One region of the Bradyrhizobium sp. ORS 86 genome, then DNA from elsewhere that is predicted to be linked to it. Evidence: riboswitches for the same ligand, from Rfam matches in the RefSeq annotation. Region 1 holds a riboswitch; the other holds the start of a gene.

Evidence for each region. Region 1 has a riboswitch for glycine ahead of gcvT (glycine cleavage system aminomethyltransferase GcvT). Riboswitches for the same ligand answer to the same signal wherever they lie in the genome.
Region 2: linked by a shared signal. The riboswitch ahead of P6U25_RS09930 (D-amino acid dehydrogenase) and the one ahead of gcvT (glycine cleavage system aminomethyltransferase GcvT) in region 1 are both predicted to bind glycine.

Annotation. Positions count from the first base shown of each region.
Region 1 covers NZ_CP120699.1:2,971,889-2,979,732, forward strand. The annotation lists gene gcvP (aminomethyl-transferring glycine dehydrogenase) at 1-581, opposite strand, end outside; gene gcvH (glycine cleavage system protein GcvH) at 765-1,130, opposite strand; gene gcvT (glycine cleavage system aminomethyltransferase GcvT) at 1,140-2,285, opposite strand; glycine riboswitch at 2,428-2,515, opposite strand; gene alaS (alanine--tRNA ligase) at 2,716-5,385, shown strand; gene P6U25_RS13405 (DUF3455 domain-containing protein) at 5,402-5,902, opposite strand; gene P6U25_RS13410 (NADP-dependent isocitrate dehydrogenase) at 5,941-7,155, opposite strand; gene P6U25_RS13415 (TrmJ/YjtD family RNA methyltransferase) at 7,675-7,844, shown strand, end outside.
Region 2 covers NZ_CP120699.1:2,184,212-2,192,055, forward strand. The annotation lists gene P6U25_RS09920 (aminotransferase class IV) at 153-1,019, shown strand; gene P6U25_RS09925 (glycine C-acetyltransferase) at 1,032-2,216, shown strand; gene P6U25_RS09930 (D-amino acid dehydrogenase) at 2,729-3,958, opposite strand; glycine riboswitch at 4,014-4,103, opposite strand; glycine riboswitch at 4,106-4,203, opposite strand; gene P6U25_RS09935 (D-aminoacyl-tRNA deacylase) at 4,639-5,580, shown strand; gene P6U25_RS09940 (M24 family metallopeptidase) at 5,892-7,112, shown strand; partial or broken gene P6U25_RS09945 (IS256 family transposase) at 7,305-7,844, shown strand, end outside.

The sequences.
Region 1 (7,844 bases):
AACGGGGCGGCGCGCGTGCGCATCACCGCCAGCGTCTGCGGATGCACGTCCTTGTCGACGAAGAAGGCCTTCGCCTTCACCTGCGAGTGGCGCTCGGCGAGCGCCATCGCTTCCGCCGCCGCGGTCGCTTCGTCGAGCAGCGAGGCGTTGGCGACATCGAGCCCGGTGAGATCGCAGACCATGGTCTGGAAGTTGAACAGCGCTTCGAGCCGGCCCTGGCTGATCTCCGGCTGATACGGCGTGTAGGCCGTGTACCAAGCCGGATTTTCCAGAATGTTGCGCTGGATCACGGTGGGCAGAATGGTGCCGGAATAGCCCTGGCCGATCAGCGAGGTGAAGGTCTGGTTCTGCGCGGCGAGCTCGCTCATATGCGCCAGCGCCTCGGGCTCGCTCAGCGCACGTCCGAGATCGAGCGGCGCCTTTTGCCGGATCGACGGCGGCAGCGTCTCGCTCATCAGCGCTTGCAGGCTCCGGGCACCGACGGTTTCGAGCATCGCGTCGATGTCGCGAGGCGATGGGCCGATGTGACGGCGCACGAAATCGGTGGCGGCTTCGTTGCTCGGCTTGAAGGGCGCGTTCATGGGCTGATCCTCATTATTCGCCGTCACACCCCGCGAAAGCGGGATATCCAGTACGCCGGGACATCAGTGATGAAGCTGAAGCGCTGCGGCGTACTGGGTCGCCCGGTCCAGTGCGCAATTGCGCACAAGGCCGGGCGACGACAGCGAGTGCGTGGTCGAAAATCGGTTCATTCACTCATTCACTCAGGCGGTGTGCGCGGCGTAGGCGGCCTCGTCCATCAGGCCGTCGAGCTCGCTCTTGTCGGCGATCTTCAGCTTGAAGAACCAGGCCTTGCCGCCGGCATCCGAATTGACCAGCGCGGGGTCGGCCGCGAGCGCCTCGTTGACCTCGACGACCTCGCCGGTGATCGGCGCGTAGACGTCGGAGGCGGCCTTGACGGATTCGACGACGGCAGCGGCCTCGGCCTTCTTCAGGCTGCGGCCGACCTTGGGCAATTCGACGAATACGACGTCGCCGAGCTGCGATTGCGCATAGTCGGTGATGCCGACGGTGGCGACGTCGCCCTCGATGCGGAGCCACTCGTGATCGGAGGTGTAGAGCGTCGTCATGGATGTCCTCTAGCGTTTATAGGTGTTGGGGACGAAGGGCGTTGCGGCGACCTTGAGCGGCAGCCGCTGACCGCGCACTTCGGCGAATACGGTGGTGCCAATGGCGGAAAGGGCGGTGGGCAGGTAGCCCATCGCAACGGGCGCATTGAGACTCGGGCCGAAGCCGCCCGAGGTCACCTTGCCGATTGGCTCGCCTGAGCCGGCGTCGGCAAACAGCACAGCGCCCTCGCGCACCGGCGCGCGGCCGTCGGGCTTGAGGCCGACGCGGCGACGCGATGCGCCCTGCGCGAACTGCGCGAGGACCTTGTCCGCGCCCGGAAAGCCGCCGGCGCGGGCGCCGCCGCTTCGGCGAACCTTCTGCACCGACCATTCCAGCGCGCCCTCGACCGGCGTCGTCGTGGTGTCGATGTCATGACCATAGAGGCAAAGCCCGGCCTCGAGCCGCAAACTGTCGCGCGCGCCGAGCCCGATCGGCAGCACCTCGGGATTGTCGAGCAGGGCGGTGACCAGCGCCTCCACCTTGTCGGCGGGCACGGAAATCTCAAAGCCGTCTTCGCCGGTGTAGCCGGAGCGCGAGACGAAGCAGTCGGTATCGCTGACGCGGCGCGGGCCGGCGTCCATGAACTTCATCGAACCGACATCGGCGCAAAACTTCGCCAGCGCCGATTCGGCCTTCGGTCCTTGCAGTGCGATCAGCGCGCGATCGGCCAGCGAGACGATCTCGCAGGTGTCGGAGAGATGCGCGCGCAGGTGAGCCTCGTCCTCGGTCTTGCACGCGGCGTTGACCACCAGGAACAGATGATCGTCGAAATTCGCGACCATGAGGTCGTCGAGCAGGCCGCCGTCATCGTTGGTGAACTGCGCGTAGCGCTGCCGTCCGGGCGCAATGCCCAGGATGTCCTGCGGCACCAGCTTCTCCAGCGCCAGCGCCGCGTCGGCAACCTTGCCGGATTTGGGCTTCAGCACGAGCTGGCCCATATGGGAGACGTCGAACAGGCCCGCCTGGCTGCGGGTGTGCAGGTGTTCTTTCAGGACGCCGGCCGCGTATTGCACCGGCATGTCGTAACCGGCGAACGGCACCATCTTGGCCCCACGCGCGAGGTGCAGCGCGTGCAACGGGGTCTGCTTCAGCGGGGAATGATCGGTTGCAAGCATCACAGGGCCCTTGCGGTTCCCGCCGAGGACCCATTCCCCTTGAGAAACCTGCAGAAAGCCCCATCTGTCGCTTTGCCTGAGAGTATTATCCCGTCGGCGGACGCGTCGGGGCCAAGCCCGTCAACGCCTCTTTCCAGATGTCAGACGTCACGCGGTCCTTTTGCCTGAGAGTTTCCGGGGCGGTTGCTCCTTCGGCGCCGGCAAGGCCGGTCTCTCCCGACGTGACTTAACAATAGGTAGGACAGAACCACGCCTTCGCCAAGGCTGTCAACGCGGCCCAAGCTGCTATCAACGGGCTTTGTGCTCCTGCGGCAAGCCCATGATCCGCCTGCACAGTTTCTGGACACCGCGGCTGGCAATGTCTAAAAGCGTTCGGCCGGAAATTGACGTTATTTTGCGCCTGGCCGGCCCATTTTCCGATTGGATGAACATGAGCAGCGTCAACGACATCAGGGCGACATTTCTGAATTTCTTCAAGGAAAACGGTCACGAGATCGTGGCGTCGTCGCCGCTGGTTCCGCGCAACGACCCGACCTTGATGTTCACCAATGCCGGCATGGTGCAGTTCAAGAACGTCTTCACCGGTGTCGAGAAGCGGTCCTACCAGCGCGCCACAACCTCGCAGAAATGCGTGCGCGCCGGCGGCAAGCACAACGACCTCGACAACGTCGGCTACACCGCGCGCCATCTCACCTTCTTCGAGATGCTCGGTAACTTCTCGTTCGGCGATTACTTCAAGGAGCGCGCGATCGAGCTTGCCTGGAACCTGATCACTAAGGATTTCGGGCTGAAGAAGGACAAGCTGCTCGTTACCGTCTATCACACCGACGACGAGGCGGCAGGCCATTGGAAGAAGATCGCGGGCTTCTCGGATGACCGCATCATCCGCATCGCGACCTCGGACAATTTCTGGGCGATGGGCGATACCGGCCCGTGCGGTCCGTGCTCCGAGATCTTCATCGATCGCGGTGAGCACATCTGGGGCGGGCCTCCGGGCAGCCCTGAGGAGGACGGCGATCGCTTCCTCGAGTTCTGGAACCTGGTCTTCATGCAGTATGAGCAGGTGACGAAGGACGAGCGCGTGGCGCTGCCGCGTCCCTCGATCGACACCGGCATGGGGCTGGAGCGCATGGCCTGCATCCTGCAGGGCGTCGACAGCGTGTTCGAGACCGACCTGTTCCGCCATCTGATCGATGCCGCCGCGTCCGCGCTCGGGCATGGACCGACCGAGCAGACCGTCGCCTCCTACCGGGTGATCGCCGACCATCTGCGTTCGTCGGCGTTCCTGGTCGCCGACGGCGTGCTGCCGTCGAATGAGGGCCGCGGCTATGTGCTGCGCCGGATCATGCGCCGCGCGATGCGCCATGCGCAGCTCTTGGGCGCGCAGGAGCCGCTGATGCATCGCCTGGTGTGGGCCTTGGTGCGCGAGATGGGCCAGGCCTATCCGGATCTGGTGCGCGCGGAGAGCCTGATCGAAGAGACGCTGCGGTTGGAAGAGACCCGCTTCCGCAAGACGCTGGCGCGGGGACTCTCGATTCTCGACGAGAAGAGCGCGGGGCTGAAGAAGGGTGACATGTTCGACGGCGATACCGCCTTCACCCTCTACGACACCTATGGTTTCCCGCTGGATCTGACACAGGACGCGCTGAAGTCGCGCGGCATCAGCGTCGACCAGGCGGCGTTCGACGATGCGATGAACCGGCAGCGCGAGAAGGCGCGCGCCTCCTGGGCTGGCTCGGGTGAGGCGGCGACCGAGAGCGTTTGGTTTCCGCTGCGCGAGAGGCTCGGCGCGACCGAATTCCTCGGCTACGAGACCGAGAGCGCGGAGGGCGCGGTGATCGCGCTCATTAAGGATGGCACCGAAGTCGACAGCCTCAAGGCGGGCGAGACCGGCGCGATCGTGCTGAACCAGACCCCGTTCTACGCGGAGTCCGGCGGTCAGGTCGGCGACATCGGCGTGCTCACAGGCGAGGGCGTCACCTTCCGTGTCACCGACACGCAGAAGAAGGCCGGCGATCTGTTCGTGCATCTCGGTACCGTGGAGCAAGGCACGCTGAACGTCGGCGCTGCGCTGCAGCTCGAGGTCGACCATATCAGGCGTTCAGCGATCCGCGCCAACCACTCGGCGACGCATCTGTTGCACGAGGCGCTGCGCCAGGTGCTCGGCGACCACATCGCCCAGCGCGGCTCGCTGGTTGCGCCTGACCGGCTGCGCTTCGATTTCGTGCATCCGAAGCCGATCACGGCGGAGGAGCTCGCACGTGTCGAGGACATCGCCAACGACGTCGTGCTGGAGAATGACGAGGTCATCACCCGCATCATGGCCGTCGATGACGCCCGCGAGGCCGGCGCCCGCGCGCTGTTCGGCGAGAAGTATGGCGACGAGGTCCGCGTCGTCTCAATGGGCAAGAGCGCCCGCGAGCATGGCCAGAACGCGCTCGGCTGGTCGGTCGAGCTCTGCGGCGGCACCCATGTGCGCCGTACCGGCGACATCGGCCTGATCTCGGTGACCAGCGAGAGCGCGGTCGCCTCGGGCGTGCGGCGCATCGAGGCGCTGACGGGCCGCCATGCGCGCAGGCACGCCAACGACACCATCGCGCTGGCCAAGACCGCCGCGCTCGAACTGCGCACCACCATCGAGGACGTGCCGGCGCGCATCACGGCGCTGATGGAGGAGCGCAAGAAGCTCGAGCGCGACCTGTCGGATGCCCGCAAGAAGCTCGCGATGGGCGGCGGCGTAGCGTCGAACGGCGCCGGCGGCGTCCGCGAGGTCGGCAACGTCAAGCTGCTGGCGCGTGCGATCGAGGGCGTCGAGACCAAGGACCTCAAGAGCCTGGTTGACGACGGCAAGAAGCAGATCGGCTCCGGCGTGGTTGCGATCGTCGGCGTCACCGAGGACGGCAAGGCCGGCATCGTGGTCGGCGTCACTGCCGATCTCACCTCGCGCTTCAACGCGGTCGAGCTGGTGCGCAAGGGCTCCGAAGCCCTCGGCGGCAAGGGCGGCGGCGGCCGACCCGATATGGCGCAGGCCGGTGGTCCCGACGGCGCCAAGGCGAACGCCGCGCTGACCGCGATCGAGCAGGCGATGGCCGGGGCCTGACAGGCCCGGCCGCGCCTCAGCCTTTCCGCAGGAACACGTAGTCCGCGGTGTAGGGCGCGCTCTTCAGCGCGCCGGCTCGGTCGCAGGCGCCGTTGAGCTGGCCGCCCGACGTATTGATCCGCTGCACGGTGGTGACGCCGGTGAGCACGCCTTCGCCACGGCGGGAAATCACCTCGAGCTTCAGCCAGGGAATATCGGACGCGGTGGCACCCGGCGCATCGCCGGCGGTGCGGGCGGTCACGGCGCTGCCGTCGACATGCTCCCAGTTCGGCCCGGCATAATGCCGGCCGACGGTGCGGCCGTCGGCGATCAGGGTCGCGATCGGCTCGCGGAACGACCAGCCGAGCTTGCCGTCGGTGACCGGCTTGCACTCGTAAACCTGCACGCCCTCGGCGTGGACGGTGAGCACCGCGGTCTCGCCCGGCGCCGCGACGCCGGCGGGAAGGGGATCGGCGGCGAGCGCCGCCGACCCGGTCAGCAACAGCATTGCGAGCGTCGCGCCTTTGAAGAGGGCCATGATAACGCTCGCCGCCAACAGTCCGGAAACGGCAGCCCTCAGGCCGCCATCGCCTTCACGAGGTTGTCGGACACCTTGTCGAGGAATCCGGTGGTCGACAGCCAGCGCTGGTCGGCGCCGACCAGCAGCGCGAGGTCCTTGGTCATATACCCGTCCTCGACGGTGGCGACACAGACCTTCTCCAGAGTCGAGGCGAACTTCGCCAGCTCGGGGTTGTTGTCGAGCTTGGCACGGTGGGCGAGGCCACGGGTCCAGGCGAAGATCGACGCGATCGAGTTGGTCGAGGTCTCCTTGCCCTTCTGATGCTCGCGGTAGTGGCGGGTCACCGTGCCGTGGGCGGCTTCGGCCTCCACCGTCTTGCCGTCGGGGGTGAGCAGCACCGAGGTCATCAGGCCGAGCGAGCCGTAGCCCTGCGCCACGGTGTCAGACTGCACGTCGCCGTCATAGTTCTTGCATGCCCAGACATAGCCGCCGGACCACTTCAGCGCCGAGGCCACCATGTCGTCGATCAGGCGGTGCTCGTAGGTCAGGCCCTTGGCGTCGAATTCCTTCTTGAACTCGCGGTCGAACACGTCCTGGAAGATGTCCTTGAAGCGGCCGTCATAGACCTTCAGAATCGTGTTCTTGGTCGACAGATAGACCGGATAGTTGCGCATCAGACCGTAATTGAACGAGGCGCGGGCGAAGTCGATGATGGAGTCGTCGAGATTGTACATCTCCATCGCGACGCCGGCGCCGGGCGTCTTGAACACTTCCTTCTCGATCACGGTGCCGTCCTCGCCGACGAACTTCAGCGTCAGCGTGCCCTTGCCCGGGAACTTGATATCGGTGGCACGATACTGGTCGCCATAGGCGTGGCGGCCGATGATGATCGGCTTGGTCCAGCCCGGAACCAGGCGCGGCACGTTCTTGCAGATGATAGGCTCGCGGAAGATCACGCCGCCGAGGATATTGCGGATGGTGCCGTTCGGCGACTTCCACATCTCCTTCAGGCCGAATTCCTTCACCCGCGCCTCGTCGGGGGTGATGGTGGCGCACTTGACGCCGACGCCGACCTTCTTGATGGCGTTGGCGGCATCGATCGTCACCTGATCATTGGTGGCGTCGCGGTGTTCCATCCCGAGGTCGTAATAGAGCAGGTCGACATCCAGGAACGGGTTGATCAGCTTGTCCTTGATGTACTGCCAGATGATCCGGGTCATCTCGTCGCCATCGAGTTCGACGACGGGGTTGGACACCTTGATTTTTGCCATGACGGAGAGGCCCTCTTGGGAACAGCGCGCTTTTGACCGCGGGTTGGAATACGCGTGCGCTATAGCACCGCCCGGGGACGGGCGGAAGCGGACCGGTTATGCAGTTTAAGCCCATCTTTTGGCCTAAAATGCTGCCTGCGTGGCGGTGCCCGCGACGACATATCACGTCACGACCAGCCGGTGATCAGCGCGCCCGGCGTCCATCTGCCCCCGGATTCGCTTCTGATCTCGCGCCACGCCGTTAAAGTGGTGTCTCAAGCCCGGCTTTACAGCTTCGCTTTGATTGTGGTTGATAGCCCGTTCGAGGACGAAGGGCGCGTAGGGCGTAGCCCGCGGCGGCGCCGCTGGAATTCCGATTGAGGATTCGCAAACGCCGCTAACCCTGTTATCTCCCTGGAGAAAATGGTCTTGGGTGAAAGCGGTGCGAAGCCGGTCCGCGGCCTCGGCGTAAGGTCTTGAATCAGCCAGTTCGGAAACTGATTCAAAATCTTCAGACGTTGAATCAGAAGGTGAAGTGAGATGTCCGGCACCGACAAGACCAAGGCAGGGCACGACCTCGCCGGTCCCGTCGTCATCCTGATCGAGCCGCAGCTCGGCGAGAACATCGGCATGGCCGCGCGCGCGATGGGCAACTTCGCACTGACCAGGCTTCGTCTCGTCAAGCCGCGTGACGGCTGGCCGAACATCGC
Region 2 (7,844 bases), 790 kb from region 1:
CCGACCTATTTCACCTGGATGGAGTACCAATGTCAGAGACCTCTGGTCTTACAGCCGCAAGCAATTCTTCGTCTCGCTCCCTGTCGCCTGCGGTTCCGAGCATAGATGAACGTCATGTCGATCGCCGGCACTATCCTAACGGGGTTGCTTTCATGGACGGGCAATACCTGCCGATGTCCGAAGCCAAAATCTCTGTGCTCGATTGGGGTTTCCTCCACTCGGACGCCACCTACGACACTGTACATGTCTGGAATGGCAAGTTCTTTCGGCTGGACTTGCATCTTGACCGCTTCTTTGGAGGCATTGAACGCCTGCGAATGAAGCTGCCATATGATCGTGAAGCCATAGCATCAATTCTTAACAACTGCGTCGCTTTGTCGGGCCACAAGTCGGCCTATGTGGAGATGATCTGCACGCGCGGATCATCGCCGACGTTCAGCCGCGACCCGCGACAAGCGGAGAACCGCTTCATCGCCTTTGCAGTCCCATTTGGGTCGGTCGCCAACAAGGAGCAGCTGGAACGAGGCTTGCATATCGCGATCAGCGAGACGGTCCGCATACCGCCCAAATCGGTTGATCCGTCGATCAAGAACTATCATTGGCTCGATCTCGTTAAGGGCCTCTACGACGCCTATGACAAGGGGGCAGAGACTGCACTGATCGTAAATACAATCGGTCACATCGCAGAGGGGCCAGGATTCAATGTATTTCTTGTAAAGGATGGCGCCCTGAGAACACCCGCTTTTGGCGTGTTGCCGGGCATCACGCGACGGACTGTGTTGGATCTTTGCACCGAGATTGGACTCCCGGTCACCGGTGGAGATATTAGCCGAGCGGAGATCAAGGGAGCTGACGAAGTGTTCATCACCTCCACTGCGGGCGGCATTATGCCCGTATCGCGTATCGACGAGGCTATGATTGGTAAAGGGCAAGTGGGGCCGGTTACCCGCCGCCTCATGGACCTGTACTGGCAAAAGCACGACGATCCGGCTTGGTCGACCGTCGTCGTTTATCCGTAATGGGAATGGATCATGCGACACCCACTTTGTGAGAGGCTTCGTGACGAACTCGATGAGCTGTCGTCACGCAAACTTCTGAAAGCGGAGCGAGAAATTGCCTCACCCCAGTCTGCGCACATCAACCTGCGCGCGGTGGGCGAGCGCGACATCCTTAATATGTGCGCCAACAATTACCTTGGTCTGTCCAACCACCAGACGTTGGTGCAAGCCGCGCATGTAGGCCTCGACCGGTATGGCTTTGGAATGTCCTCAGTCCGTTTCATTTGTGGGACGCACTCCGTTCACAGAGCGCTGGAAACGAGGGTTAGCGACTATGTCCGGACGGAAGACACGATCCTATTTGGATCGTGCTTCGATGCTAACGCTGGTCTTTTTGAGGCGATCCTCGATGCTGGCGATGCCGTGATCAGCGACAGCTTGAATCACGCAAGCATCATAGATGGGATTCGCCTGTGTAAAGCCGAGCGCTTCCGCTACGCCAACAATGATATGGACGAACTCGACCGGGCCTTGCGCGAGGCACGTCACTGCCGAACGGTGCTCGTTGTCACCGATGGCGTCTTTTCCATGGACGGCATCGCCGCGAATCTACCTGGGATCTGCAATCTCGCGAAACGCCATGGCGCCCTGGTCATGGTCGATGACTCTCATGCGGTAGGCTTCATCGGCCCAGGCGGACGCGGTACACCAGCCCTGCACGGGCTCGAAGACCAAGTCGATATCCTCACCGGCACCCTCGGTAAAGCGCTTGGCGGCGCATCGGGTGGGTACGTCTCGGGCCGCCATGAGATCATTGCATGGCTGCGGCAGCGAGCACGCCCATACCTATTCTCGAATTCATTGATGCCGGCGCTGTGTGAGGCTTCGCTGGCTGCCATCGACTTGGCAGAAAGGGCGGACGATCTGAGGCAGAATCTCACGGCCCGCACGTATCAGCTTCGCAAGGGCTTGAGCGATCTAGGATTTCAGGTCTCTGGCAGCGATCACCCCATTGTACCCGTGATCACCGGAAACGCGGCGATCGCCGTCCAAATTGCTGACTTCTTAGCGGCGCGCGACATCCTTGCCGTTCCATTCTCGTATCCTGTGGTACCGCAAGGTGCTGCGCGAATTCGCATGCAAGTAAGTGCGGCGCATAGCGCAGAGGACATAGAAAGGGTGCTCGCTGCATTTCAGTCCGTTAGGAGCTCAATTTGAAAATGCGCCGGCATCGGTTGCAACTTGCCAATAGAAACAGGAACTTAGCACGACTGTCGATTCATGATTCTCATCCAACGAGCAAGGATCTGGGGCAGCCTACGACAGTTAGATTGGGGTAGGATTGTTGTTACGGCTCAAGTTCGCGAACCGGAGCGCCGAACTCATAGTAGCTTTGAGCAAGGACAAGCGCGTAGCAACGAACTAGGTATCTGCTCTGCTCGCTTTTGTGACGCGGACCGAACGAATCGGAGCTCGCGCGCGTCCTCAAGCTACGTGTTGTTATCAGTTTCACCAGTGACGCCTGCGATCTCCCGGTGGCGGGAGCTCATCGCCCAATTTCCCTTTGTTCAGGCCGCATCCGTACGACCAAGACAGCCGCGTTGGATGATGCACGCCAATCTATTGCATGGCAAATTGACTAAGCTTCATGACGACGCTCTCAGCATCTATGGCTGAGAGCGTCGTCTCGCGACCTGCGCAAGCCTATAAGCAAACAACCAAGATCTCGGCTATGCTGTGCCGTCGCCTTCTGTCCTGATGGCCTCGGCAACCATCTCAGCTGTTACCGCAGACAGTGTCCAGCCGAGATGCCCATGGCCAGTGTTGTAATAGATATTCGGTTTTTTGCCACGGCCAACCCTCGGCAACATGCTGGGTGTCATGGGTCGCAAGCCCGCCCATGGCACCACCTGCGCGGTCGAAATCCCCGGAAAGAACCGCTCTACCCAGCGCACCAGAGGCCTAATTCTGTCCGCCCGTATGTCGCGGTTCTCTCCATTGAACTCAGCAGTCCCCGCGACGCGAAACCGATCCGCTCCAAGTCGACTTGTGACGATCTTGGCCGCGTCGTCGAGGAGGCTGACGTGTGGAGCGGCATTTTGGCTAGCTTCGTCCGCCAGATCCACCGTGATGGAATATCCCTTAACGGGATAGATATTCACGCGGTCCCCAACCATCGAAGCAATCCGGCGGCTGCCGATCCCGGCACAGATGACAGCTCTTTTGGTACCAAGTTCGTTCCTGAGCGCGCCTTCTTGCCAGCATATGCGCACACCTTCCAAATCCGCTCGTACGTCGCAGATCTGCGCTCCGAAAACGAAGCGAACGCCCTTTCGCTCGCAAGCCGCGGCGAGACCGCGAGTGAATTTGTGAATGTCGCCAGTCGAGTCGGACGGCGTGAAGAATCCACCGTAATACTGGCTCTGCAACGTAGGTTCTATCACCCGCATCTCGGAAGGGGTAACCGGACGTCGCTCCAGTCCGCCCTCCGTCAGCAGGTCGTTCACCCGAGCAGCCGCATCGAATTCGGCTTTGTTAGAGTAAACGTGCAAAATCCCTCGCCGCTCCAAATCAAAGTGGATACCCTCCCGGTCGGCAAGATTAAACAGATGTTGTCGCGCCGCAATCGCAAGTCTTGTCGTCTCGATCGTGTTGCGACGGTAGTGCCGAATCTGACCGATGAACTCGGCCAACCAGGTATATTTGTGAAAGCTCGGACTCGGATTCAGTAGCAAAGGTGCGTCTTTGCGCAGCATCCATCTGAGGCCTTTGATAATAGTCCTTGTGCTGTTCCAGACCTCGGCATTGCTTGCGGATAATTGACCGCCATTGGCAAACGACGTCTCCATTGCGGGATAACGAAGCCGGTCAAAGACCGTAACTGAATATCCACGGCTGGCTAGCGCATATGCAGTAGTTACTCCGGTGATACCAGATCCAATAATGCTGATCGTGCTCATCGTGTGCTCCAAGACAGGGTGAACGGTGCAATGGCTTAGCCATAGCTCCGCCCCAAATCTGTCCGTGCACCTGAGAGCTTGCTCCGCAATCGCAATGACAGCGGTCCCCTTCGGTGGATGCCCGGTTGGCACCTCTCTCCAGATTGTCCTAGGCGTGCAGTCCTGGGCCTGAGAGTTTCCTTGGGGAGTTGCTCCGTCGGCGGCGATGGGCCTATGGGCTCAACGCGCTCTCCCGCACACCGTCATAAGACATGAAAACATTTTCAGGCGTGCTGCGCTATGTCAAGCCATCGCATATCGTCAAAGGCCAAAAAGCCGAGCTGAGGGATCGCGCGATGACCAGTCCTCCAAACTTGGCATGAACTAACAGCTCCCGCATGGGCGGATGTTCGGCCATGGTAAGCTAAAGCAGTTTTGCCAATCATTGCTGGTCGGTATGCTGCCGCTTTCCATCGCTGAACATGGCAAAGCGCAGCAATGCTGCGTATGCGTTCGAGAAAACGCACGATGCCGACGGGAGGGCGAGTCTAGTCTGCCTAGACAATCAACACCTCGACGGATTGGTACACGCCGCAAGAATTCGGCCGGCCCGTTGGAATCGTTGTCGTGAGCGAGCCTCCTATGCCGTCATGCGCCCCGAAGCCGGCGAGTGTCCTGCTTGAAACGAAGGAACCTTTGCGATGAGGCACGCCGTTTTTGTCTTCTGCATGGTCCCCGAAAAGGATCCAGTGGCGGCTCACGTTCTGAATGCCTTGAAAGCCGAGCGCATCCTTATTCCAACTGGGGCTGAGATTGACGGGCATCCGGTGCTCAAGATTCCGGGCTTGCTGGATACGACGATCTCGATCGTGACAACCGACGAGTACGTGAGTAACGATTATGCGCGTTACGTACCAACCTTGAACCACTGCTTTGGTGACGCCGATGTTATCGGTATCGTGAATTGGCACGAGGGCGCCAATGCGCCAAATGCAATCTTCACAGTGCAAACGACGGGCGATCTGGCGACTGGCACTTTCAGTCCGGTCGACCCTCGGATCACGCGCGGGCTTCTTCTCGCCATTGAAGACGAGCGTGTTGCCTCTGGTCTCCACGAGTTTCAGACCTACTTAGAGGCGACGCATTGGTCGGGCGTCAAAGCTGGCAGTTCTGGTACTCGTCTCGCTGAGCTAAAACCGTCGACCATCGATATCGAAATCGGGAGCTCGCCAGCGGACTGGACGAACCCTCTTGCCGCTCGCGTGTTAGCGCGAGCTCTTCTGCGTACCTTCGATCGCATGGAAGACCCGGTGCAGTCGGTCCTTTGCCTTGGCGGCATTCACTTCGAGCCAAGCTTCACCAGGGCGGTATTGCAGCCCCGCGATGGGCTGCCGATGGCAGCAAGCCATGTCCTTCCAAACCATTGGCTGGTGTCGGAGGGGTATGATCACGAAAGCCGCTTGGTGGATCTGAAGGCTTGCGCAAATTCGATCGTCGGCGGGGTCCAAGCCATCGTCTATCATGACAAGCTTAAGGCCGCTTACAAAGGAGTGGCTCGCTTGCTGGCTGAGGAACTCGGCGTTCCGCTGATCTCGCACAAAAAAATACGCGCGACTCCCACGGATACGGAAGTCGTGGAATGAGCGCGCGTACCCCAGCGAGATCGATGAGAATGTTTCCTCAAGTAGAAAGCATCTCGTTCAGGGGGCGGGATGTTCCTTGACGTGTCTCCTACGCTACGACGACCGTGCGATGCTTAACCAGGAACGTTCTGCATCCAAAAATGAGGCTTGATTGCCAATGTAGGAAGGACTGTCCTTCAAAGGAAATCGTGAAGATCAGTCTAGATGGTCAAACTTGCCATGAAAGCGTTCGCCGAACACACTGTCAGAGTCCTGATCGAATTTCGTATCTGTTGCCCCCCCAAGCTAGGGGTGCTTGTTGGAGAAAAGCTATGACCGCTCGTGATTGTACCGTCACAACGATTCCTTACGTTCCGTTTTCGCAAAGGGAGTACGAAGATCGGGTCGAGCAAGCGCGGCGTTTGATGAAGCAATACGCGTTCGACGCACTTCTGGTGACCTCCGAATACAACTTGCGCTATTTTGTCGGCGAGATTAGCTCCACGCCCCATCAGACCACCCGACCGCGCTTTCTCCTTATCCCCTTGTCTGGCGATGTTGTCGGAATTGTTCCTACCGGGATCGAGGAGTTTTACAAAGAAACGACTTGGGTAAAGAATTGCCGAAGTTGGCCCAGTCCAAATCCAGAGGACGAGGGCATTTCCACGCTTATCAAAGCGTTCCGTGATTTGCTGCCGAAGCATGCAAAAATCGGGACGGAGCTCGGCGCCGAAAGCAGGCTGGGCATGCCTGTGGCAGACTTCCTACGTCTCGTGGACGCGATCAAGCCACAGACGTTCGCCGATGCATCGGATCCGATTTTTACTCCCTTACGGATGATAAAGTCACCTGCGGAGATCGATCGAATTCGTATTGTGAATCGGATTGTTTCGGAAGCATTCGACAATCTGGCCCCAAAGTTACGCCACGGAATGACAGAACGAGACGCTTGTCGTCTCTTTGAACTCGAATGCTTCACTCGCGGTGCCGACAAGACCACTAGGATCCAGGGTGTCTCTGGACGTGGTGGTTACACGCGTTACTACGGTGCTCCATCCGACAAAGTTCTCTCTGATGAGGATCTACTTTTTATCGATGCTGGCTGTTTGTTCGATTACTATTGGAGTGACTTCGATCGACACTATTCCTTCGGCGCACCTGATCCGCATACGGAAAATGCCTATCGAGTCGTTTGGGACGCAACGGAGGCAGGCATCGCCGCGGTTAAGCCTGGAATCCCGATCTGCGATGTTTTTGCCGCAATGTCAGATGTGCTGAGTGGCTCAAAGAATCGAGGCAAAGCGACCACGATCGGGCGGATGGGTCATTCAATGGGCCTCTGGATGCCGGAGCCACCTTCGGTTCACCCCGACGATAAGACGATTCTAGAGCCGGGTCTGGTGATTAATATCGAGCCAAGTACAGCTTATCCTTCTTATTTCGACGGTTCACCGAAGGTGATGGTCCACGAAGAGGTTGTTGTTGTGACGGACAATGGCGTAGAGTTGCTCACGTCTCGCGCTCCTCGAACAATACCTGTCGTGGGCAAATAACTCGATGCCCCGCCCCGAAAGTGCTCGTGAAGCGGGAATCATCAGGTTGGTGCGCATCGCCGCACCAACCGGTTGAACCTCCATGAATGTCGTCGGGTCCCGCTGACTGCAAGGCTGGTTTGAACTTGACTAATGGAGCGCCGAGCTATCGCCGAAAGTTGGTGACGGAGGGAATCGGAAAGGCGGCATATCGTGGGGGTGCTTGACGCCTCCACTTCTCCACCGAAGGAGCGATATGCCGTGTCCAAAGATAACATCATCAAGCTGATTCAGCCAGGAAGCGTCGCCGATCAACTCACAGAAGTCTTGCGCAACGGGCACGTGCCCTTCTCGCCCCGAGGACTTTCTCGGTAAGCATGCCGATTTGAAGACCGCGGACGGCCACCAGCGCGTCGTCCGCCACGGTCACCTGCCGGAGCGCGAGGTGATGACCGGTATCGGTCCGGTCGCTGTCCGCCAGCCACGTGTGCGTGATCGCGAGGCGGATGCCACCGATCCCGACCGCATCCGGTTCTCTCCGTCGATCCTGCCACCCTACATGCGCCGTTCGAAGTCGATCGAGACGCTGCTGCCGATCCTTTACCTGAAGGGTATCTCGACTGGCGACTTCTCGGAGGCGCTGGCTACGCTGCTCGGCAAGGATGCTGCCGGGTTGTCGGCGTCCGCCATCGGTCGGCTGAAGGATGGCTGGCTCGACGAGCACACCGCGTGGCAGAAGCGCGATCTGTCGGC